2 regions of the Levilactobacillus muriae genome follow, and region 2 is predicted to be linked to the other one. Evidence: riboswitches for the same ligand, from Rfam matches in the RefSeq annotation. Region 2 holds a riboswitch; the other holds the start of a gene.
The links. A riboswitch is a leader RNA that binds a small molecule or an ion and turns the genes downstream of it on or off. The one in region 2 is predicted to bind thiamine pyrophosphate.

Region 1: another riboswitch for thiamine pyrophosphate. It lies ahead of ACKTSF_RS11825 (RNA-guided endonuclease InsQ/TnpB family protein); the one in region 2 lies ahead of ACKTSF_RS10805 (ECF transporter S component).

Annotation. Positions count from the first base shown of each region.
Region 1 is NZ_BAAFRU010000019.1:19,147-26,885, forward strand. It holds gene ACKTSF_RS11800 (SDR family oxidoreductase) at 1-553, shown strand, start outside; gene ACKTSF_RS11805 (hypothetical protein) at 674-1,129, opposite strand; gene rlmD (23S rRNA (uracil(1939)-C(5))-methyltransferase RlmD) at 1,339-2,862, opposite strand; partial or broken gene ACKTSF_RS11815 (ABC transporter permease) at 3,197-3,463, shown strand; gene ACKTSF_RS11820 (oxidoreductase) at 3,475-4,311, shown strand; TPP riboswitch at 4,359-4,464, shown strand; gene ACKTSF_RS11825 (RNA-guided endonuclease InsQ/TnpB family protein) at 4,645-5,865, shown strand; gene thiM (hydroxyethylthiazole kinase) at 6,473-7,261, shown strand; gene thiD (bifunctional hydroxymethylpyrimidine kinase/phosphomethylpyrimidine kinase) at 7,279-7,739, shown strand, end outside.
Region 2 is NZ_BAAFRU010000015.1:47,807-55,545, forward strand. It holds gene ACKTSF_RS10785 (PTS transporter subunit EIIC) at 1-1,271, opposite strand, end outside; gene ACKTSF_RS10790 (HAD-IIB family hydrolase) at 1,357-2,172, opposite strand; gene ACKTSF_RS10795 (serine hydrolase) at 2,838-4,004, opposite strand; gene ACKTSF_RS10800 (D-alanyl-D-alanine carboxypeptidase family protein) at 4,316-5,488, opposite strand; TPP riboswitch at 5,699-5,790, shown strand; gene ACKTSF_RS10805 (ECF transporter S component) at 5,875-6,429, shown strand; gene ACKTSF_RS10810 (ABC transporter ATP-binding protein) at 6,629-7,739, shown strand, end outside.

The DNA of each region.
Region 1 (7,739 bases), on a different contig from region 2:
GGAAGCCGCCGAGGTCCAAGGCCTGGTTGACTTGGCTAAGTCGCAATTTGGCGGTATCGACGTTATCTTCAATAACGCAGGTATCATGCCAACGTCGCCCATCAGTGCGTTGCACGTGAAGGAGTGGCGGGACATGATTGACATCAACCTGTATGGTGTGCTGAACGGGGTGGCTGCGGTCATGCCCGACTTTACCAAGCAAAAGCATGGTCAAATCGTCACGACCTCCTCCGTTGCTGGTATCAAGAGTTTCCCAGGTTCCGGTGTCTACGGCGCCACGAAATTTGCCGTACGAAATCTGATGGAAGTTATCCGGACAGAAAGCGCTCAGGAGGGGACCAATATTCGGACGGCCACGTTGTATCCAGCCGCCATCAACACGGAGTTACTCCACACGATTACCGATGAGGGGGCCAAGCAGGGGATGGATCAACTCTACGATGCAGTCGGTATCACGCCGGACGCTATCGCACGGGTCGTCAACTTCGCTATTGACCAACCCGCCGAAGTTAACGTTAACGAGTTCACCATTTACCCAACGAAGCAGGCATAAGACGAGAGTCAGCTACAATCCCTATCAAAAAACGTTCAGAACATAACCTGTTCTGAACGCTTTTTATGCGCTTAATAGTTATTGTCGAAACACGTCCTGACCAAACAGGCCACGTTTCAGTTAGTCGTTGTCCTTAGGTTGAGACCAGTAGCGGGCGTGGGTCAGAATTTCCTTAGACCGGTCATCTGCTGGGACGAAGCCCTTGGTGAACAGATGCTTGAAGTACATCATGTTGTAGAGGAATCCCCACAGGAAGCCGCGTAACATTTCCCAGCCGCCGACCGCGAAGAACTGGGCGAGCTGATTGACGGGAACCATCATGGAGAGTACCATCATGAGACTTAATTCCACACCCATGATACAAAATAAATTGTACCAGTCAGCCCGGAAAAGGGTTGGAAACGGGGGGAAAAGAAACATCGTCCAGGAAAATCCGACCTTGGCGATACGCATATTCCCCGTTTCGGGATTAACAACGGTAGCGTAGTTTGGCGGTAACGGCAGACCTTGAGGGCCGTCACCATTTTGGTTATCAGGATCATCGTCGTTGTTAAAGCCCTTGAAAGGATCTTGCATGTCATTTGCCAACTTTCTACAGAATTCAGTGTTATTACGTTAAATAAAAGTCTAACACGAAAAGACGTGTCTGCCTATTAATCTATTGGTTGCGATTATTTGGTGCGGGTTAAGTGGTGACTACACGTCACCAAGACAGAGTACCTACCGGATAACAAGCACCACGTTAAACGACGATTGAATCCCTCAAAAGATCTGAGAAGTGCTAATTAATGACGGCGACTTAATTTAACGACGGCTTCACACCGGGCCGTCTGGGGCATCATGTCCACGGACTGAATGTAGTCAACTTGATAGTCGTGCGTCAATTCAACCAAGTCCTTGGCCAACGTTGAGGGGTTGCAGGAGATGTAGACCAATTTTGGTGGTCGCACCGCTAACAAGGTTTCAATCAACGTGTCATCCAAGCCAGTACGGGGTGGATCGACCACAATGGCATCCGGATGGAAACCAGTCATAATCCACTTTGGTAGGAGTTCTTCGGCCGTACCAAGTTCATAGTGGGTGTTGGTGATACCATTAGCAGCGGCGTTCTCATTGGAATCCGCCACAGCTTCTGGGATCACATCCATACCACGTACTTCCTCGGCAACATCTGCTAGGGAGAGACCAATTGTTCCGATACCAGAGTAAGCATCGACAACGGTCTCGCCGGGCTGTAAGTTCAGTGCCTTCTTGGCTTCACCGTAGAGAACTTCCATTTGTGACGGGTTCAGCTGGAGAAAGGCCCGTGCGGAGAGCTTGAAGGCAAGACCGTCGAGCTTTTCCGTAATGGCTTCAGCGCCTGCCAGATGAACCGTTTCGTCACCCCAGATGAGGGAAGTCTTGCCAGGGTTGATGTTTTGCATGACGGAAGTGACTTGGGGCAGTTCATCTGCAATCCGCGTCAACAGGTCATGCTTGTGTGGTAATTTTGGCGAATTGGTGATGACTACCAGTTGGACATCGTCAGTATGAGCTGCGGCGCGAACTACCAGCGTTTTAACGATACCGGATTCAGCTTCTTCGTCGTAGATCGGCATATCTAAATCCTGGAGCATCTGCACTACGGCACGCATGACAGTCATGGTCACGGGCATCTGGACGGAACAGGTCTCTAGGTCAACCAGGTCGTGGCTGCGCTCAGCGTAAAGGCCGGCTTCGACCTTCCCCTCTGCATTGCGACGAACCTGGAATTGGGCCTTGTTCCGGTAGCCGTAAGGGTCGTCCATCCCCAAGGTTGGTCGTAAATCGTAGTGGCGGTAGCCCTCGGGCTTGTAGCGTTCGAGAGATTGGGCAACGACATCTCGCTTGAAGGCCAATTGACCAGGATAGTCTAAATGTTCCAGCTCAAAACCACCGACTTGATCGGCGTAGCTGTCGCGGGGTTCCACGCGGTGAGGACTGGTCTTACGGACGCGGTGAATCTTGGCCCGCAGGTAACGCGTTGCCACACTGGTGACCTCGGCAACGACTTCTTCATCCGTTAAGGCACCGGGGATGAACACGGCCATCCGCTTGTAGTAGCCGATACCTTCACCGTTGATGCCCATGCGCTTGATGGTTAGTGGGAAACGCTGGCCAACTTCGACTTGAATTTGGGGCGTTTCTTGGCGTGGTCGCCGGTTCGTTGGCCGGTGGTTAGTGTTGGGCTGGTAATGGTTTCCAGCACCGTGTTGGCGCCGGTCGTTGCGGTCATTGCGGTCATTGCGGTCGTTATAGCCGCGGTGATTCTTTGACTCATAATTTGGCATATTTTCTCCTACTAGGTTGACGTTAGTTAAGTTAAATTCTTAATTCCGAACAGTTACGGTCTTGAATAGTATACCAAACTTTAGAGCATACCGGGGCCGTGAGCTTTTTTTACCAAATTGAAGCCGTTTCCATAGGCAAGGTGGCCCCGTTTGGGTACAATAAGCTTATATGCGTTTATCGCTCACACCGGCGGTTGATTGCGCCTTATCGCGGGTCGCAAATTGGCTGTGGCGCTGCGGGCGGACGCTCCGAGCCAAAGGGCGGTCTCGAAGCTTGCTTTGAACCTCTGAGAACCGAGTTTCAAAGGCACCAATTCTCTAAGCGACGAAGGACGCTTCTCGCGACATGATCCGGGCCAGTATCAAGACGGGCATGCAGCCAACCATCGACTCCGCCAAGACCGTGGGGATTGTGAGTCTGCCGGGAATGATGTCCGGGGTGATTTTTGCTGGTGTGGACCCGGTTCGAGCAATTAAGTATCAGATCATGGTCACCTTCATGTTAATGTCGGCGACGAGTATTGGCTCGGTATTGGCCTGTTACTGGGCCTACCGAGAGTTCTATAATGAACGTAAACAATTAGTTGGTTCGTCAAATTAGGAGGAAAATATATGGCACATCGAAAAGTTGCGTTGGTTACAGGTGCATCGTCAGGAATTGGCAATGCGATTGCACGGAGTTTACATCGAAACGGGGTTACGGTGTACGCCGGGGCGCGGCGGGTCGGCCGGATGAATGATCTCGACGACCTAGGCATCACGACGCTGGCACTTGATATTACCGATCCGGCTAGCGTGGAAAGCGCGGTCGACCGGATCGTCAACGAGACTGGTCGGGTGGATATCTTGGTCAACAATGCCGGGTATGGCTTGATGGGTGCGGTCGAAGACGTTCCCATGGCACAGGCAGAGGACCAATTCAACGTGAACCTCTTTGGGGCGGCACGGCTGATTCAGTCGGTTCTGCCCATGATGCGCCAACAGCACGCCGGTCGGATCATCAACGTGACATCGGTCGATGGCAAGGTGGCCCAGCCCTTTGGCGCGTGGTATGTGGCCTCTAAATTTGCCTTGGAAGGGCTATCAGATGCGCTACGCTTGGAACTCGACCCTCAGGGCATCCACGTGGCGGTGATTGAACCGGGAGCAATCCAATCAGAATGGGCAGATATTGCGGCTGACCATTTGCAGGAACTGTCCGCGAATGGCCCGTATGAGAAGGATGCTGGCCGAGCAGCGGCGATTCTAAAGGCTGTCAAGAAGTTCTCCAGTAAGCCCAAGGTCGTTGCCCGGTTGGTGGACAAGGCGGCACTGTCTCGGCGGCCCAAGACCCGTTACTCGGCGGGCGCGGGGAGTCAAATCTTGTGGGTGCGGCGTTTCCTGTCCGATAAGATGATTGACCGCATGTGGCAAGTCATTGGTAAAGCGGCTGAACAGATTACCCGGTAACGCGAGAACCGTTGACGTGGCGGTAAAACCTGTTATGCTTAAATTAACCAGTACACTAGGGGTGTCCACGACGGGCTGAGATGCGGCGAACTCCGCAATCCCTTGGAACCTGTCAAGCTCAAACTTGCGAAGGGAATGTGTCGTGGCACGGCAACGGGCCGCCAGTTCACTAACTTTGTGAGCTAGCGGCCCGTTTTTATTAAAACTAAGGCAGAAAACCCACGATTTCAATCGCTGGATGAATGTCAGAACTTAAACCCTCCTTAAACATACGTTCCCCTATTGGACTACCGGATATGGTATACTAAGTCCAACCTACAGGGGAGGTAGCCGATGGTTAAACTAGGACGTACGATTAAGTTGCGACTCTATCTAGACACGATTCAAGCCGGTGAATTTCTAGCTATGACCCAAGAATATCAGCGATTAGCGAACATTGTCAGCCAGTGGGTCTTTGACCACGACTTTCCACTGAGTTGGTTGAAAATAAATAACCATCTGTATAAAAAGTTTAGACAAGAATCGGCGCTCAATAGTCAAATGGTGCAATCGGTCTTTCGCACGGTTGTCGCTCGTTACAAGACGGTTCAGGAACAAATGAAACAACATGCTTATCGCTACAAGGCAACCGATAATAAGTGGATTCAAATTCCGCGAGACTTGACGTGGCTGGAAAAACCGATTTATTTTCGCCGGCCTCAAGCCGATTTGGTTCGTCAGAGTAATTATTCTTTCGTCAATGGCATGACCCAGATCTCCATCACCACTCTTGGGAAGCGAACGAAGCTAGCTTTTACCAATAAAGGTTTTGAAGACTACTTTCAGGGCGACTGGAAGTTAGGGACTGGCAAACTGGTCCACAACCAAGGAAAATGGTTCCTACATATTGGCATCACTAAGGATATCACTGATTTTGACAAAGGAAATAGTCCTCAGATTGTCGGTATTGACCGTGGCGTGCGCTTCTTGGCCACCGCATATGACCATCTGGGAAAGACTACTTTTTTCGATGGTCAGAAGATCCTACTTCGGCGGAAGAAGTTCTTGGAGAATCGGCGCCGTCTCCAAAGTAAAGGGTCCAAGTCAGCCAAGAAGAAGCTGAAGCAACTGGCCCAACGAGAGAACCGCTGGATGGCCGATGTGAATCATCGGTTGGCTAAGACACTCGTTGCATTATACGGTTCACATACGGTTTTTGTTTTGGAAGACTTAACCAACGTGACCTTCAATACCGAAGACTTACCAAAATCCTCACGTAACAGCCATCGTTCTTGGGCTTTTTTCCAACTGGAAGCATTCCTAACGTATAAAGCGCAAGCGGTTCAGAGTGCCGTCGTGAAGGTATCACCAGCATATACCTCGCAACGCTGTCCAAAGTGTGGGCTGATTGTGAAGACTAATCGCCATCATGACACGCACGAGTATTGGTGTGTGCAGTGCCAGTATCGTTGCAATGATGATCGATTGGGCGCAATGAATATTGAGATGCTTGGACATGAATGGTTGAGCGGTGTCAAACGACCCAAGATTCAAAAGCTAACAACTACCGGGTAAACCTGGTAGTTAAACGGGTAGCCGTCAATTACCCGACGATGTTGCCACTACGAGTAGGAGTGTCTAATAGGCATGTTGGACTACTGTGTCGCCAGACACGTGAGCGACAAGCCTCTGAATTCATTCAGGGCAATTGACTTGGGCGTTGTAATGTTGGATGAATAGCCAATCTGATCGGTCAAGACACGCGAAACGTTGGGGAACATGACTTTAGTGTAGGGTTGGTAAATAATGGTAGCTTAATCGAGTTGCTATGACATTTTGGTAAAGAGTAAGTGTGAAGTTTCAGTTGCAGTGAAAGCGATGTATTAGAAATTAGTGTGTTTTGGGGGAGCAGTCTTGGTTTAGGAGCTTCCAATATTAGTCGTGAGGGCGGTTAAAATAGACTCAGCTGTGGGAATATTCTTAGTGGTTTACCACTTAGAATATTGGTGGATTTGAGACGCGATTCTCAGCGGCTTAAATCCAAGCTCGGAGACCGCTCTGTGGCTCCGGGCGTCCGCCCACCGCGAACCAGTCTATTTTGACCGCCCGGTAAGGCGAGGTTGGTGCTCTACCCTAAAACAGACTGAGCGAATGCATCGGATATTCCTAAGGGGGAAGAAAAATGAAAGTAGACTTGTTAGATACCTTGCGCCACCAGAACCCAATCGTCTTTAACATCTCCAACTTTGTCACGGTCCAGGATGTGGCAAATGGGCTCAACGCGTTGGGTGCGTCACCCATCATGTCCGAGGAAGTCGCTGAGGCCGAGGAAATGGTCGGCTTATCCAGCGCCGTGTGCCTCAACCTGGGCGCATTTACCCAGACGCAGGTTGTCCAGATTCGCAAGGTCGGCGAGGTCGCTAACCAGCAACATAAGCCGCTAGTGATCGATCCCGTGGCTGTTGGGGCAGTGGCCTACCGTAAGACGGTTGCGACCGACCTCCTAACCCATTTTCACCCGGATGTGATCCGCGGAAATGCTGGCGAAATTGCGGCATTGGCCGATGTGGATTGGCAAGCGAAGGGCATCGATGCCGGTGAGGGGACCGGCGACCTAGTTGCGATTGCCCAGGCGTGTGCCCAAAAATTAAACTGTGTTGTTATCTTATCCGGACCGACTGATGTCATCACTGATGGCACCCGAGTCGTCAAGGTGATGAATGGCACACCGCTATTCCAGGTCCACGTTGGGTCGGGTGACATGTTATCAAGTATCGTGGCGGCATTTTGCGCCGTTGAAACGGATTATTTTGAAGCGGCCCAGACAGCTTGTCTGGTCTTTGCGGCAATCGGTGAACGGGTGGCGCAGGCCACGCCGAACCTCGGTGCTGGCAGCTTCAGCGTCCAGTTAATGGACGGCTTACAATTGACGACGACTGCTCAGATCAATGCAATCGCGGTCTATCAGTAGAGAAGGGATGAGTAAGGATGGCAAATGAATTTCCACAAACGTTAACGATCGCGGGGACTGATAGCGGTGGCGGCGCCGGGGTCATGGCCGACTTGAAGACGATGCAGGAACGTAATGTCTTTGGGACGGCGGTGGTTGTCGCAGTCACCGCGCAGAACACGTTGGGCGTTCAGGACTTCATGGCCTTACCACAGAAACTGGTCGATGAACAATTTGCCTCGTTGGCAGCTGATTTTAAAATTCGGGCTTGCAAGACGGGGATGCTAGCGGATGCGGAACACGTCCACGGTGTGGTAGAGAATTTGAAGAAAGTTGATTTTGGCCCACTTACAGTGGATCCGGTAATGATTGCCAAGGGTGGGGCTGCGTTGCTGGCTGACGATGCCGTGGCAACGGTGCGGGATGAATTGGTCCCGTTGGCTGACGTGTTAACCCCTAATTTACCTGAGGCTGAGCGACTGACTAACGTTACGATCAC
Region 2 (7,739 bases):
CTGACCGCCTCCTCCGCAATTCCCGCCCACTTCACGAACGGGTAATAGATGGCTGTACTTATGGCAAGCTCCGCTACAGTCAAAGCTAAGGCGGACCAGCTGCCGCCAGTTCCCAGAAATGCCTGTAAGATTCCCGGTGTCCCATTCGCCAACGGATAAGCCACTGCAGGCACCCAGTGTAGCACCAAGAATGCCCAACTCAGTGTGATACTGACTACTGGTGCCAAGATAAACGGCAAGAATAATATAGGACTGAAAATAACGGGTAGGCCCATCATCAGGGGTGCGTTAAAGTTCCCTAACGTTGGCACTAAGCAGTACCAACCCATTCGTCGTTGTGCCGAATTGTGCCGTACCAAAAAGATAGCCAGTAGAAGCGCCAGGACCATCCCTGGTCCCCCACTCGTCGCGTAGACGTCAACTACCGTATGCAATGTAATCGGATGTGGCACCTGCCAGCCACTGTGATTCAAGACTGCAGCAAGGTTCTGAGCCGTCTCGACCGACTGTCCACCGACACTGGCGATTGGCCCTAAAATCCCTAGCCATTGGCAGATCCCTGTAAGTAGTCCAAACCCTAGCAACGTTCCCAGCGTGTGTGGTAACTGAAACGGCCACCGTGCCAATGCTAACAAAGCTGCATTTAAACTGACCGTCTGGGTGCTGACCCAGATAAATCCGAGTCCCGTCAGCACAATTAGCCAGAGACTGACGACACCCACCGTCTGTTCTAGGTGCTTGTGCTCTGGATCCTGATGGTTGATCAGCCACCGATACCCATTGCCTACCAGCAAACCAACCAAGACGCCAACTAAGATGCCAGAGAGGCCAAGATTTGTGGAGAGCCACTGCACTGAGTGGGTGTTCAACACAGATTGGCGATTCACGTTCAGCGACTTCAAGGCAATAATGGCGATTACCCCGGCCATCAATCGATCGGCAATCAATGGTGTAGTGGGCGCAACCAGATAAAAGCTCACCGCAAAGGCCATTAAAATTGCGGCTAAGCCTAACGTTCCCGCACTCAGAAGTCCCAGATATTGGCGGAAAAGTTTCAGTTGAAACGCCCACTTCGCCACGTGAAGCGTTTGGTAATAATACCCACTGTGCTGTAACCAGGTCTGATTGATAAAGTCAGCTAACGTTCCCACTAAGATCACGGGAAAGATCAGTCGCAGTGCCCGGTAAATGGCACTGATCTGCCGGTTACGTCGAAATTTAATTTCAAATCCAATGAGGTCACGACCAACTCTACCGGTCCGTCCAGCCATTAGGACCACCCCCTCAATACTATTGATTGTACGGCAATTGGTGGCAGTCTTAACACGGACGACACTCAGTTAGTCTGGCGGTCGCCTAAACTAGCCACTGGTCAATTTGATGACTCACGGCACCGTTCTGATTCGTCGTGGGTAAGCGATGAATACTTCCCGTGAGAATAGCCGGATCGGCATTTGCCACGGCGAATCCTTGTCCCACCACTTCCAGCATGGCATGGTCGTTTCCCGAATCGCCAAACGCCGCCATTTGCTCTGGCAGCACGCCCAATATTTGGCCTAATGCCAATAATGCTGCGGCCTTACTGACCAGGGGTAACGTCACATTCATGCCACCCAAACCGCTACTGGTTCCCACCAGGTGATTCTGAAAGTGTTGATTAAAAGCGGTCACTTGTGCAACAACATCTGTCTTGAACCACGTCACGTCAATCTTCAGCATGGCATCTGTCACTTGAACCAAATCTGTGACGCTCGTCAGGCTGGGATAAAAGACCTGGGACTCGTGGAATCGTTGACTCGTCGCCGGCAATTCGGTGTACGCCCGATCACGACCACACACGATAACAAAACAGTCGGCCATGACCGGTGCCGTCTTCAACCAGGCCACTGCGGCTCGCCAGTCCTGAGCCGCAATGGCCTGAGACTGCAGTTGCTCACCAGTCCCAGTCACCGTTAACGCCCCATCTTCAACGATATAGGTCAATGCCGCACGGTTGACCAGCGGTGCAAATAACGCCTGAACGTGATCTAATGGATCTCCCGTCGTGACCACAAACCGCATTTCTCGGCGAGCTAGTGCTGCCAGTTGGGCATCAAATCGATGCTGATCGTAGTGACCACTTTCGTCTAAAAACGTGCCATCTAAATCCGTTGCGATAACCTTTGGTCGCATCCATTCCCATCCTTTCTCGAGATAACATACCCCCATCATACCTGGCCGAACTGCCCAGCACAACGCATTTCGCTTATAAATAAAATCATAAATCAAACACCGTCATAGCAGGCATACCGACAGGCTAAATGGCTTAATTCGGCATTCATTTCGGTAGTGATTCATCTGTCAAAATGACTATCGGATCTCACGATAGTTGTCTAACTGAAGGTTGAAAGGTCCAAAACACTCATTATGACTGTTGCAACAACGATACGGAGCCTAAATTTGACTCACTCACGCCTACGTAAACAGTGACCAATTATCGTGGATTAACGTTGCCAATTCGGCGATTGCCACCGCGATCTCAGATTAAAGAACAAATCGTAACCGGAGGCGGCCAGAGATGTAGGTAGCTGTGTCGACGGTGTTAGCTGGGAACCAGATTACAGCGTGGGACGCGTTTGGAGACTGACGGTTTATGTCAGGCTTCAAACCGAGCCGGAGGACCGCTTCTCAGGCCGCAGGCGGTCCCCACAGCAGCCGGAATCTCTGGCAGCCGCAGGTGGCAATTTCCAACTAATAGCTGGGACCTTTCTTGGTGAATTGGGGCTTTCAACCTTTAGTCGCCCAATAAAAAAAGATTGCTCTGGAATTCTCCAGAGCAATCGGAAAAAATTTAAAAATTAAGCATTCATACCTAAGCTATAAGCGTAGTTCATCAATGACTGGGTTTCCGTAAATTCGTTCTCATCGTGCAGAACAACCGTGATCACCCGATGCTTGCCGGCTTTTTGACCCGTTCCAACAAAGCAGTAACCAGCTAATGGCGTGTAACCAGTCTTCAAGCCGTCCACGTTCAGGCTCGCTTGATAATACTTACGGCCCTTTAACATGTTGTTGTAGTTATAGCACAATTGCCCGTTGACCGTCTTGGAACCCACTGACCCATCCGTTAAGACACGTGGGTAATCCTTGATGAGATGCTGCGCAATCAGTGCGACATCTTTGGCAGAAACCATATTGGCGTTGGCTGATCCGTAGTTGTAGCCAAATGCCTTTAAATCACTGTTCTCTAAGCCAGAGGCGGACACAAAGCTAGCCTTGTCCAAGTTCCAGGACTGTGCTTGGGCATTCATCTTCTTGATGAATTTGGCATTGCTACCAGAGACCCATTGGCCCAAAGCAATAGCAGCGTTATTAGACGAATCCAACAGTGCGGCGTCATATAATTCCTTGACCGTATACTTGTGGTTGCTATAGAACTTGAAGCCCCCACAACTTGCACTATTTCCCATCGCCACTAACCCACTGTTGCTGGTCTTCACGATATCGGTCCACTTGCCAGATCCATTGTTGACCTTGTCCAAGACCAGGTACAACGTCATCAGCTTGGAAACGGAAGCGATTGGGCGTGCCGTGTTGGCACTCTTGGACCAAACAGCTTTACCCGTCGTATAGTCCAAAGCCACGGCATTCTTCGCGTACTTCAGTCCAAAAGGTGCTGTTCCTTTCGTCAGGTAACCATGCCAGATCCAGCCCTTAACGGAACCACTCTTGTTCGCAACATAATAATAGATTCCCTTGGTATTGCTATGCTTGAGTGTGGCCTGTTGCGTCACATACCAGGTCGTATTGGGATAGCCCTTCATCGTCGCAATCCGTTTGTTATGTGCCTTATTATAAATGGCACCCGACGTACTCTTCTTGTGATATGCGGCCTTCGTGACTTTCTTCGTTGACACTGTGGTGTAGGTGGCAGCATTAGCGGTCACCTGAACACTTGCGGTGGCCCCTAATGTCACCGTAAACAACAGGGCCAGCATGAACCCTTTGAACTTTGTCATTCTCATTGGTATGTATTCCCCTTTTCTAAACGTTTCCGAAACTCTAACAGTCAGCCTACCATGGTAAATGGACCTTCGACAAGGGTTTACACGACTTTGTAACCTAGTTGTTGAGACCGTAATTTTACCGTAATCCATCGCTTGCCGGCTGAACTAATTGCTGGCTTCATCGTTGGGGGGAGTACCATTACTACCCTCGTCGACCGACTGGCCTTTAGACATCTTGGTAAGGCAAAAAGTATTCAGCCAGGATCCACCGATTCCCACTGAACACTTTCGACCCTTATTGGTTTAAATTTTCTAGGTCAGCCTATCATCTAATTATTCATGCGACTCATACCATAAGCGTGGTTCATGAGTGACCTAGTTTCCGTGAACTCATTCTCATCGTGTAAGACAACCGTGATCACCCGGTGCTTCCCAGACTTTTGACCGGTGCCGACGAAACAATAGCCAGCTAACGGCGTGTACCCCGTCTTTAAGCCGTCAACTTTCAAAGAGGCCCTGTAATATTTTCGTCCCTTCAGCAGGTTGTTATAGTTATGACAAACCTGTCCGTTAATCGTTATTGAACCAATCTTACCATCCTTCAAGACTCGTGGATATTTGGTGATCAAGTACCGGGCAATCAAGGCCACGTCCTTGGCCGAAACCTCGTTGGCGTTAGCCTTGCCATACGCGTAACCGTACTGTCGCAGGTCACTATTTTCCAACCCTGATGCTGAAACGAAGTGGGCTTTCCCCATCTTCCACGCTTTGGCCTGCGCATTCATTTTCCGAATGAACTTACCGTTACTACCGCCGACCCATTGCCCCAACGCAATAGCCGAATTGTTAGAGGAATCCAGGAACGCCGCGTAGTAGAGCTGGCGTACCGTGTACTTGTGGTTCAGCTTAAAGTGAAAGCCCCCATAGTCGGCGCTACGACTCATCGAAACCAGCCCACGACTGGTAATCTTGATTTTATGATTCCAGTTACGCGACTTGCCATCAATTTTCTTCAGCGTCAGGTACAACGTCATCAGTTTAGAAACCGAGGCGATTGGGCGTGCCGTGTTAGCATGCTTAGCCCAAACGACCTTCCCCGTCTTTGCGTCCATGGCAACGGCGGCCTTGGCCTTGGTCAAGACGAACGGTGCTTTGCCCGCCTTTAGGTAACCCCGCCAGATCCAACCCTTGACGCTGTTTTGGCTATTCTTGATGTAGAGGTAAACACCCCTAGTCTTCCCGTGCTTCATCGTCGCCTGCTTCGTGGCATACCACGTGGTGTGGGGGTGCGCAGTTAGGTTAATAACCTTACGGGTGTGCTTCTTGTTAAAGATGGCCCCTTTAGTACTCTTTTTGTGATAGGCCGTCTTCTTAATTGATTTCGTATTAACGGTCTTATACCCCGTCGCAGCATTCACCGACACAACCGGACCGACCACACCGCCCACCGTAATGGCAACGGTAAAAGCGATGAGACCGCGTTTCATATATCCTTTACGCATAACTTGAATCCTTCCAATCCGACAATAATTAAGACAACTAACGATTAGAATAGCACTCTTCCCCAGCAACCAAAAGCACTTTTGGGGATAGTGGCGCGACTGTAACGTAGTTGTAAAAATAATTTCGCCGCTGAACAGCTCATGCCATAGAAACGATTTTTACCGGCTGTGGTTGCAATTCCCGGATAAACTCGTTAAGCTAAGATTAATCAAATACGACTGGGGTGCCATCGCGGCTGAGATCAAACCCATTGAACCTGCTCTGGCTAATACCAGCGAAGGGAACGCGTAATCAATAGCTATCAATGACCCCACTAATGCACTTAGTGGGGATTTTTTTAGCATTGGTGGCCCCTCAGCGTCTAAATTTTAGGAGGCGGATGTTTATGAAACGTTGGCATATTAGAGATATTATTTTAGTGACGATTATTGCAATTTTTATGGGTGTTATCTTCTGGGCAATTGGTCCGGTCTACACGATTTTAGCGGCGGCTTTAGCGCCATTTGGGTTACAACCTCTAGCAAATGAACTGTTGTTGGGTATCTGGGTAATGGCGGGTCCTCTCGCTGGTTTTGTCATTCGGATTCCCGGTGCGGCAACCTTGGGCGAACTGCTGGGTGCCGTGGTGGAAATGTTCCTTGGCGGCATCTGGGGAGCTAGCACGTTAATTTCAGGTGTACTCCAAGGTTTTGGTTCCGAACTCGGTTTCATCTTCACCGGCTACAAACGTTACGGCTGGTTCACGTTGGCCATGAGCACGTTGACCACGACCATTGTTACCTTTGCGTGGGACCTGATTCGTAACGGGTATGCGGCTTACCACCTGCCATTCCTGTTACTCCTGTTCTGCGTGCGGTTGCTGTCCGTCTTCATCTTCGGTGGCGTGCTGACCAAGCTGATCAACAATCTCCTGGTCCGTGCCCACGTCTTGAAGGCCTAAATCTCAGTTGCCGCCTTACCTGACACTGTGATTTGTGCAATGAAAAGCAAGACTTTGCCATCCCTTATTCAAGTCAACTGTGTCCTACGATACAATCACATAGACTATTTAAAGCTTGGAAGGGCCGTGTTCAACTGGCCCTTCCAGCTTCACCACAGACATTAATTTTCAACTTATAATCAGCAGCTCATTTTCAAGTATGACAAGTAGTATTGGGGGAATTTATTTGGCTACCGTCACGGTACAATCACTCACTTACACCTATCCGAAGCAAGATCAGCCGGTGCTGAATCACCTTTCTGGCACCTTTCCCGCTGGTAAATTTTCACTACTGACCGGCGTATCCGGCGGCGGCAAATCCACGCTACTCAAGTTGATTGCCGGACTGCTGCCCAACGCCGACACTGCCATTACCTTTAATGGCCACCCACTCAGCGCTGTCGCACCGACGCAGCGGGCCGCCACCGTCGCCATGCTCTTTCAGGAGCCCAGTACGCAGTTCACCATGGATACCGTCCAGAACGAGCTGCGCTTTGCCCTTGAAAATCAACAGGTACCGGCCGAACAGATTGCGCAACGCAGCGATGCCGCCCTGACCTTCGTGGGAATTCTAGACTTAAAATTTCGCAAGCTCATGCAACTCTCCGGTGGTGAGCAACAGAAGGTGGCACTGGCCATCATCGTTGCTATGAACAGCGATGTCATTCTTTTAGATGAACCATTTGCCAGTATTGATCCACCAACTCGCCTGATCCTGTTGGAAAAATTGGTGGCGCTCTGCACCGACCGTGGCAAGACAATTGTCCTGGCCGATCACGATCTCAGCGGCTATCAGCAGTGGGTCGACCACCTCGCCGTCTTGGCCGATGGTCAACTCGAGTTGCTCTCAGCGGATGAGACCCAGCAACGCTTTGCAGCCTTTACGCCACAACAGCTGCGACTGTCACACGTCCAGTTGCCAACTGAACAACTCACAATCTGCCTGCATGGCAGCCAACTGGGCTTAGCTCACAGTGACCGCCAGCTCCTGACGCCCCAAGATTTAACCTTTTACGCGCACCGGACGACACTAATCACCGGACCCAACGGTAGTGGTAAATCTACGCTGTTCAAGGCTCTCGTGCGTTTGGGACACTATCAGGGCCACATTGCTTACCGCGACACTGACATCAAGAAAATCCGGAAACGGCACTACGCTCGGCAAGTTGCTCTGATGTTTCAGTCAGCCACCGCGCAATTTCTCAACGTCACCGTCGCCGAGGAACTGGCCCTTTCACAGAAATACGGCAATAGCACCTACTTCACGTCAT